Psychrobacter arcticus 273-4: one gene and its partner. The protein of the gene in region 2 binds, or shares a complex with, the protein of the main gene of each other region. Links are inferred from orthologs where the notes say so. Each region holds a gene or a part of one and is shown on either strand. Other genes may lie near its edges.

The links.
Region 1: the proteins of pal (region 2) and PSYC_RS06505 are in contact, whole or in part, in a crystal structure (PDB 2HQS), measured with the Escherichia coli proteins. The link is inferred for Psychrobacter arcticus 273-4 from one-to-one orthologs.

What each region holds. Positions count from the first base shown.
Region 1 is NC_007204.1:1,503,599-1,507,510, forward strand. The notes cover bases 1-2,892. They hold PSYC_RS06505 (PD40 domain-containing protein), read left to right. Parts: upstream 1-746; coding sequence 747-2,039; downstream 2,040-2,892. Other genes in these bases: PSYC_RS06500 (cell envelope integrity protein TolA), read left to right, coding at 1-610; PSYC_RS11415 (transposase), read left to right, coding at 2,142-2,309; PSYC_RS11670 (hypothetical protein), read left to right, coding at 2,517-2,681; PSYC_RS06510 (flavodoxin family protein), read right to left, coding at 2,774-2,892. In the rest of the region: more of PSYC_RS06510, read right to left, coding at 2,893-3,376; PSYC_RS06515 (YeeE/YedE family protein), read left to right, coding at 3,846-3,912. UniProt on the Escherichia coli protein: Part of the Tol-Pal system, which plays a role in outer membrane invagination during cell division and is important for maintaining outer membrane integrity.
Region 2 is NC_007204.1:1,085,503-1,090,402, reverse strand. Bases 1,127-3,985 are described here. They hold pal (peptidoglycan-associated lipoprotein Pal), read left to right. Parts: upstream 1,127-2,226; coding sequence 2,227-2,745; downstream 2,746-3,985. Other genes in these bases: PSYC_RS04715 (hypothetical protein), read right to left, coding at 3,836-3,985; PSYC_RS04720 (4'-phosphopantetheinyl transferase family protein), read left to right, coding at 3,003-3,707; pepN (aminopeptidase N), read right to left, coding at 1,127-1,675. In the rest of the region: more of pepN, read right to left, coding at 1-1,126; more of PSYC_RS04715, read right to left, coding at 3,986-4,660. UniProt on the Escherichia coli protein: Part of the Tol-Pal system, which plays a role in outer membrane invagination during cell division and is important for maintaining outer membrane integrity. The Tol-Pal system is also required for polar localization of chemoreceptors clusters.

The DNA.
Region 1 (3,912 bases), 420 kb from region 2 along the record:
TCAACGCCTTCTTGAGCAAAACCAAGAGTATGAGCGCAGTATGGCTGAGTGGGCAGCACGGTTAGACGAATCCGTGTTAGAAGAGCATGACCAAATTGAAAAAGAAAGAAGACAGCAACTCATTGAAGAGCAAAAAACGCTTAGCGATTTTCGCAATAAGCAAAACAATCCTCCTAAGATTAAGCGCCCAACTGCCACCGACCGAAATATAGAAATAAATACGGGTGGCTCTAGTAGCTCAGGTCAAACCCTTAGCCCATCAAACGATGGGCAATCGAATTTATCTGGTGATAGCACAACCTCAAGTCCTTCAAAAGGCAGCAGCCGCTCAGCATCAGGTGGTAGTCGCGGCGCTAGTAATAGTGAAATCATTAATCTTATCAGACGCAACTACAATCCACCGACTGCAGCAAAGGGCTCAACTCAGCGTGCTACGCTCACGATTACAGTCAATGCCAGCGGCAATATCACCAATGTTACCGCTTCAGGACCTGATGAAGCTGTCAATGAAGCCGCAAAACAAGCTGTATTGAACACAGGCAGCTTACCAATCGATGCTGACGACCCAAAATACCCGACCTTTACTCTACAGTTTAAAGGTATTAATTAATCAGTTGCTCATGCCTTATATTATTGATAACGTTACCTTAAATAGCTTGTACTGTAGAAGGTACTGCCTTATCTTTATGGCGGACTAATGACCTATAAAAATGACCATCATACTGTTTTAGGAGCTCAACTTACTCATGCGCACTCATAAAAAACTACTCACCTCGTTACTTGCTAGCGCCTCAAGCTTGCTTATCGCGCCAAGTGTATTGGCAGCGCCTGTCATTTTAGAGTTGGATTACGAGATTCCTGTTCAACAAAACCAAGTGGCTTTTGTGCCTTTTGCTGGTGATAGTGTGTTATCACCTATTATTGTAAACGACTTAAGCAAAACTGAGCTCAAAATTACCAGTCAGAATCTACCGCAGCAGCCGCGCAGTAGCAGCGAGCTGTCAGGAACATTACCTGTATGGCAAAGTATGGGTATTCCCTATCTTGTCGTGGGTAGCACCCGCAGTAGCCGCGGTAAAGTGGTGACCGATTATGAAGTGATTGAGGTTAAAACAGGACGCGTTATCGAAGGCAAGCAAACTTTAACCACTGATAACAACAAAGATAGCATGCGCTATGCCGGTCACGTCATCGCAGATAAAGTTTATGAGCTCATTACCGGCATTCCAGGTGACTTCTCAGGGCGTATTGCTTATATTGAAGAAATTGGTGCAGGAAAAGCAAAAGTCTCACGCTTAAAAATCATGGATGCCGATGGTGAAAACGCCAAAACCATTACCGAAGTTTCAGGCTCTATCTTCTCCCCAGCATGGTCGCCTGATGGCAACCGTATTGCCTATGCGGTACAACGCGATAAATCATATCCTGTCATTTATGTACAAAGCGTGAGCGGCGGCGGCGCAACGCCATTGACCCCTTTCCCTGGTAGTAACTTAAGTCCTTCATTCTCACCAGATGGCAGCAAAATACTGTTCTCTAGTAGCTTTGAGGGCAGCGCTGATATTTATGAGATGAGTGCCAGCGGCGGTCAACCAAGAAGACTCACCAACTGGCCAAGCAGTGAAGTACAGCCAAGCTACGCTCCTGATGGCAGATCTTTTGTCTTTGTGTCTGATAAAGCTGGATTTAATAAACCACAGATTTATCGTTATGAGTTTGGTTCGGGACGTACAACCAAGGTGTCCAATAGTGGTTATGCGACCAGCCCTCAATTCAGTAGCGATGGCTCACAGATTGCCTTTTTAAATGGTCGCTCAGCTGCCATCATGAATAGCGGCGGCGCGGTCACTGCCAATTTAGGTAATACCGGCATTGATGAAGCACCGAGCTTTTCGCCTAATGGTAAGCGCGTCGTTTATGCCTCAAAGCAAGGTGGTAAAGGCGTACTAACTATCAAATCCCTAAATGGTGGCGAAGCCTTTGGTAAATCTGGGCAAGGCGTTATCCGTTCACCTGTCTGGTCAGCCAGTCCCAGATAAAGCTAGAAATTTATAACGTCTTAACCGCAAAAAAGCGCCCAAGCATATGATTGGGCGCTTTTTTATATGAGAGTAAATCGATAATCTCTTATTCTAAGACTACTGAATAGAGATGGTCATCGCCTTTTATTTTTACCACCTTACAGTCCCGACCTAAACCCTATCGAACAGAAGTGGGCGCAAGCTAAGTTTCTACGCCAAGGCTGGATGGAAAATAACTTAGATAAACTGTTTTATGATATGGGCTGCATTTCTTTTATATTGGATTGACTATAGTGAATTATGGCTAAATAATGAGGTTAATTGCTCATTGTATTTTATTTTGACTGTACATAATGGATACATAAGGCCAATCCCAAACGCTTCTCATAGAGCGTATTACTTCCATTTATCATGCGAGAATATCTTGCACAATCCTGTGCATTGGTTATGATGAGCGCTATTTTACCGTCGCCGATTGCTTTTTGAGATATCACCATGAAGTCATTAACCTATTTATTTACATTTGCTTTATTTATGACAGGTTGTCAGTCGTTTCAATTTGTCGAAAGTCCGATTCCTGTCAAAAACGCCCCTAGCAAAAATTTATTGGTCAAAACTGTTCCAGCTACGGATATTACTGTTGAAAATAATGAGCGATAAGAACGATATAAAAAGCTCACAATAAAAAAAGTAAATATCGGTTTGATGTCTGCTTTTTAATATTTAATACTTGATAAATAGCTTTTGGATTTTTATAAGGCAGGCTGATGTTTGATGATCGTTTTTGCCAGATGATCACCAAACCAAATCGCTGTATCTATATCGCCCACGCCTGGTGTTTCTTCGGGTGGACCATCGAGCGACTGCGTCATCAAACCTAAAAAGCTAGACAGACGATTTAGGTCATGAGCTTCGTGACCTGTCGGCATCAGTGGCAGTCCAATCCAGTTCATACCATGCTGCATGCTATAAAGACAAATCTGTTGCAGTACGGCAAGTTTATCACCACTTAATCCACCAGAGTTGGCAAAAGCTGCTGCCCACTTCCCTTCCCATTTACGGTGATACCAACGCTTTGAGGTTTCATCCATAAAAGTCTTAAATTCAGCAGTGACGCTACCCATATATACGGCACTACCAAATACCAGTAGATCTGCTTGATCTAAAAACTCCCAATCCACTTCATGGACATCTACCGCCTTGGCTTGCGATTTTGGCAACTGCTGACGGGCACCTGTCACTATGGCCTCAGCAACACGCTTAGTATGGCCATAATTACTATGATAAATAACCGCTATAGATAGATTATTGGCTTGGTTAGTGACAGTTGAAGCAGACGATATAGATGTAGTCATACGGGCTCTAGTAATGAATAAATTGATGAATAATGAATTGCTGAGTAATAGTAACGTTTAGAATTTTCTGAGTAATTACAGCCATTATAGCCTGTAATCATACGGTTAGTACCGGATAGCTATTATTAATGACGCTATCATCAGGTGTGAAAATAATCGCACCACCTATTAACAGACTGTCATAGAGTAGCAATATTTAGCGAATTATCAACTCACTTATGTAAATCGCAACTTTGTCGAATATTGTGTAACACGTCTTGTCTTTATTGGGTCATACACAGTGGCCGTTAACGATTACATTTTGTTTATTCTATATATGCATATGTTAATTCCAGATTTTCTTTCAGGCTTGTTTTTATTTTTGACGTAATAGGATTATGATGTGGTGCTTATTCCTAAGTTACACACAAATACAATTAACGATTCAAGAAAATCCCAATCAAACCTATAAGCAGAGGAGACTACCACTGTGACAACGTTAAGAGTTCAACTCGTAAACGAGGCGCGAGATCCAATCGTAAGAGACAGTCTTCGCT
Region 2 (4,900 bases):
CATGTTTGAGTAAAAAAGCCAAATCTTCATCTTGATAGTCATAATTCAGCTGTACCGGTGCACTAAAATCACGCAGCAAAGACACCACAGGCGCAGCACTTATCCCTTCAAAAGTAAAGGTTTGTGTGGCTTGGTCTAATAGCAACATACGCTCAGCCATAATTTTGCCACTTTCTTTATCAAATAACGCCGTTGCGACTGGAATTGGCAACGGTTTTGGCGCATCAAAGCCGCTGACATGGCGGGTCTGCTGACTCAACGTAATGGTCAATGTCTGTGTGGCGCTATCATAGTCTTGATGACCGGACACTACTGGCGTACCTGGCTGACGATACCAATCAATAAAGTCTTCCACCTTACTATTAGTAATACTAAGCGCCGATAAGAAATCTTCAACGGTCACTGCTTGCCCGTCATAACGACGGAAATACTCATCGGTACCTTTTCGGAAATGATCTGCTCCCAAGGTATTGGCAATCATACGGACAATTTCAGCGCCTTTTTCATAAACGGTGGTGGTATAAAAGTTATTAATTTCAACAAAGCTCTCAGGACGCACAGGATGCGCAAGTGGTCCTGCATCCTCTGCAAATTGATGGGCGCGCAAAGTGGCGACATCATCGATACGCTGCACCGCACTTGATTGCTGATCCGCTGAAAACGACTGATCACGGTAGACAGTAAAACCTTCTTTTAGGCACAGCTGAAACCAATCACGACAAGTAATCCGATTGCCCGTCCAATTATGGAAATACTCATGGGCGATAATGGCTTTTACGCTAAAACTACGGGTATCCGTCGTCGTTTCGGGGCTTGATAATACACAGGCAGTATTAAAGATATTTAGCCCTTTGTTTTCCATCGCACCCATATTGAATTGACTGACCGCAACGATCATATAACGATCTAGGTCATAAGCACGGCCGTAATTGACCTCATCCCATTGCATCGAATCTTTGAGCGCTTGCATACCGACATCACACTTATCGATGTCAGCAGACTTTGCATATACTTCAAGCAAGACTTCTCGACCTTCGCTGGTTGTATAGCTATCAGTCAACACATCTAAATCCGCAACCACACAAGCAAACAGATAGCTTGGCTTATTGGTTGGATCATGCCAAATCGCATAATGGCGGTTTGGGGCATCAATCATGTCCCCCGCTTCGACCAAATTACCATTGGCCAATAGCGTTGGATAGCGCTTATCTGCTTCAAGGCGAGTGGTAAATATCGCGAGTACGTCAGGGCGGTCTGGATAAAAGGTGATTTTACGGAAACCTTCCGGCTCGCACTGGGTGACAAACATCCTATCATCACCACTGCCCGCCATATAAAAGCCTTCAAGCGCGGTATTGGTTTGTGGGCAAATACGTACTTGAATCGCCAATGTTACCTCATCAGGGGCATCACTAATCGTAAGCTTACCTGCTGACTGCTCATAGCGCTCAGCTGTCAATGCCTCACCATTCATCGTCAGAGCCAACAGCTCTAAATCTTCACCAAATAAAACGATGTCGCCTGCGCTTTGACGGACCATCTTTAGAATACTGTCTACCTGTGCATGGTCTTCAAATAACTTGATATCTAAGCTGACAGTTTCAACATCGAAGCTTGGCTTTTGATAGTCTTTTAAATTGATTTTATTAGGCGCATGGAGAGGTACATCAGGCATTTCAGCATTGATAATTTGCGCATCGTTTTCAGCGGTAGACATATAGATTCCTATTGGTTTTTATGATGGTTATATTTATAACAGCCTTTATAACAGCCTTTATAACAGCCTTTACAACAAGACTTAAGCAACACTTAGCTATAGTTGAAATACTTTAAAGTCGCTACAGTATTGCTGGTGTAAATTTTTTGCAGCCTCTGTCTGCGTAGGCACAGCAAGCAAGAAAAATTTGCACCAGCAATACGTGTTGTATCGATATTACTTTTCACCGACTATACTGTCACAATATCTAGCTACATTGACCTAAGGCGCCAAATTTCAAGGGTGCTGATAAATTAAAATAAGAAAGGTAACGATGATAAGAATCCCTATATAATGACGTAAATCTTGGCGTAATACGCATTATATCTATTTGTAAACTCTAGAATTATTTACAGTAATAGTACTTACATAAAGTAACATTTAGTATATTATAGATAGCAATTGCCTAAGTTTTATCATAAGCAGTTTATAACAACAAATGTAATTCATTACAATTTTTGGAGCTTATTATGTCAACCAGTTTTTCAAAAATCGCTGCCCTCGCTGTATTATCAAGCGCCGTTGTTCTAGCCTCAGGTTGTGCTACCAAGCGCGCTATTTCTGAAGTGGTCGTGGCTCCACTAGGTATCCCAGGTGGTCAAGTTGGCTACACTGGTGCGGTCATCGTTGACAACTCAAACGCAGTCATCAGCGGTGCTGAAAACATCCAAGCCGTTGTATACTTTGCCTTTGACAGCAGTGAGATCACTTCACAATCTGCGGGCGTCTTAAACCAACATGCAGATCTGTTAAAATCTAACCCATCAGCGGGTGTGGTTATTGCTGGTCATACCGATGAGCGCGGTAGTCGTGAATATAACATCGCATTGGGTGAGCGCCGTGCCCAAGCAGCACGTGATTATCTTGCTGCTCAAGGCGTTGCAGCAAATAACATCCGTGTCATCAGCTATGGCGAAGAGCGTCCTGCTGCTGCCGGTACGAACGAAGATGCTTATGCCCAAAACCGCCGTGCTGAACTGTCTTACTAAGCATATAGTATAAGATATTATAAGTATGAAAAAGCCCAGCAAGCCTATTGTTGGGCTTTTTGCTTTTTGTTACCTAAGATGAATCGCGATATAAACCATCAGTTTCTATAGTCGGTGAAAAGTAATATCGATACAACACGTACTACTGGTGCAAATTTTTCTTGCTTGCTGTGCCTACGCAGACAGAGGCTGCAAAAAATTTACACCAGTAGTACTGTAGCGACTTTAAAGTATTTCAACTATATAATATAAAGACTATGCAAAACTTAATGCTACACGATATTCACTATACCGAGCTCGACACTAAAACGATGACATGGTGTGCGACTGCTCAAGTGCGCGCCCTCTATCATAATCAAAAAGCCAGTACCTGTTTATCAACACCTCAAATTGCTTATAGTCAGCGCCAGCAGCAACGTGCAGGCGTACGGCTATTATTACTGGCATTGCTCAAAAAACTATCTATCACCGATAGTTTAGATGAATCCAGCTTCCCTTATCGATTAACCCATAGCCAATATTATGTGTGTTTTAGCCATACCAGTGGCAGTAGTAAAAATGCTACTCGAATGCAAAATGCTATAGAAAACTTGGATACACCATACGTCAAGGTCGCTGTCATTATCAGTCGCCATCGTGCATCGGGTATTGATATCGAAGTCAATGCGGTGAAATGGCAGGTGGCTAAGCGTTTTTATCATCCAAAAGAGCTGGCTACCTTGCAAGCATTACCAACGATACAGCGTAACTCTGCCATAAGATGGCTGTGGCAAATAAAAGAGAGTTTTATCAAGATACATCAATACACGCTTGCCCAAGGTTTAGGCATGGATTATTCCGCTATGATTCCTGATTTACTCAATCAGCCTGCAGAAACTCTGCCTTTGCTTACTATGACTGACGATAATAGTAATTATCGTATTGCTGTTATTCCATTGCAGCAGACCGTCATTATTTATTGAAAAAATCTAACAACCCTAGTGGAAAACAACACTTCTTACTTTATATTAGACATAAAAAAACGACCCTGAAAAGGGTCGTTCTCTGTACACATTCTTCTTTTAACAACAGTATTTAAACGGTTATTAAATTAGAAGCGGTAAGTTGCACCAAGCTTAACGATTGGTAACCACTCTAACAAGTTTTTGTCTTCTAGTTCTTTCTCAGCCTTTTCTGCAGCATTTTGTAAATCAGCTCCAGAAGCTACAACCGTAGCATCGGTCTTACCCATATATGCTGCACCTAGCTCGCCAAATAAACCAAAGTTATTGGTGATATTAGGACGGAAGCCGATAGTAGCATAAGGCGCTAACTTATTACGGTGCTCAATAGTACCTTTTAAAGTACCAACATCTGCTTCTGCATACTGTTGGCCATCAATCTTGTAAAAACCATCTTTAGTATTAGCAGTTACGTTAATTTCGTTATCAGGAACAATGATACCAGCACCTACTGTAAACCAGTTCGCCATAGGACGTAACTGTACGCCTAGATATGGGTTACTGAAATCAGTATCAACGTCATAGTTTACATCATTTGCATCAAAGTCACCGCCGAATAAATCAGCAACATCGCCACCTGCCCAACCAGCTTGTAGTTCAGTCTTGTCGTTAAGTGAATAACCTACGCTAGCACCGTAACCTAATGTACCAACTTCAGCACTAACTGATGCTGGATGAGTAACAGTTTGGAAGAAAGTCTTAGTACCACCAACGACCGCGCCAGTTGTGTTACGTAACACGCCAGCATCTGCATTGTAGGCATAACCAGCGTCTGCTTGATAAGCAACCGCTACTGGCTCAGCTTCGTATACAACAGCATCATTACTGTCAACAATGATAACTGGCTCAGCTGCTAATGCCGCACTTGATGCCAAAACCGCAGCAGAAATTGCTGTTAATTGAATAAGTTTCATAAAATACTCTCCTAAAGTGTGAAATAAATCGTCCATAAAAAAATGACAATTCAGCTTTTTTTAAACAATCATTTTGATGCGAGGATTAAAACAATTTTGACTCAAAAAGTCACCCCTAAAGACGCACCTTTTATTTGCCATTATGTAAAGATTGCATAGTTATTGTAATAATTACTACACCAACCCGCAAAACTTCGCTCTCTTGTTACACAATGCTCTTAAAGCCACTGTGCAGCCTAC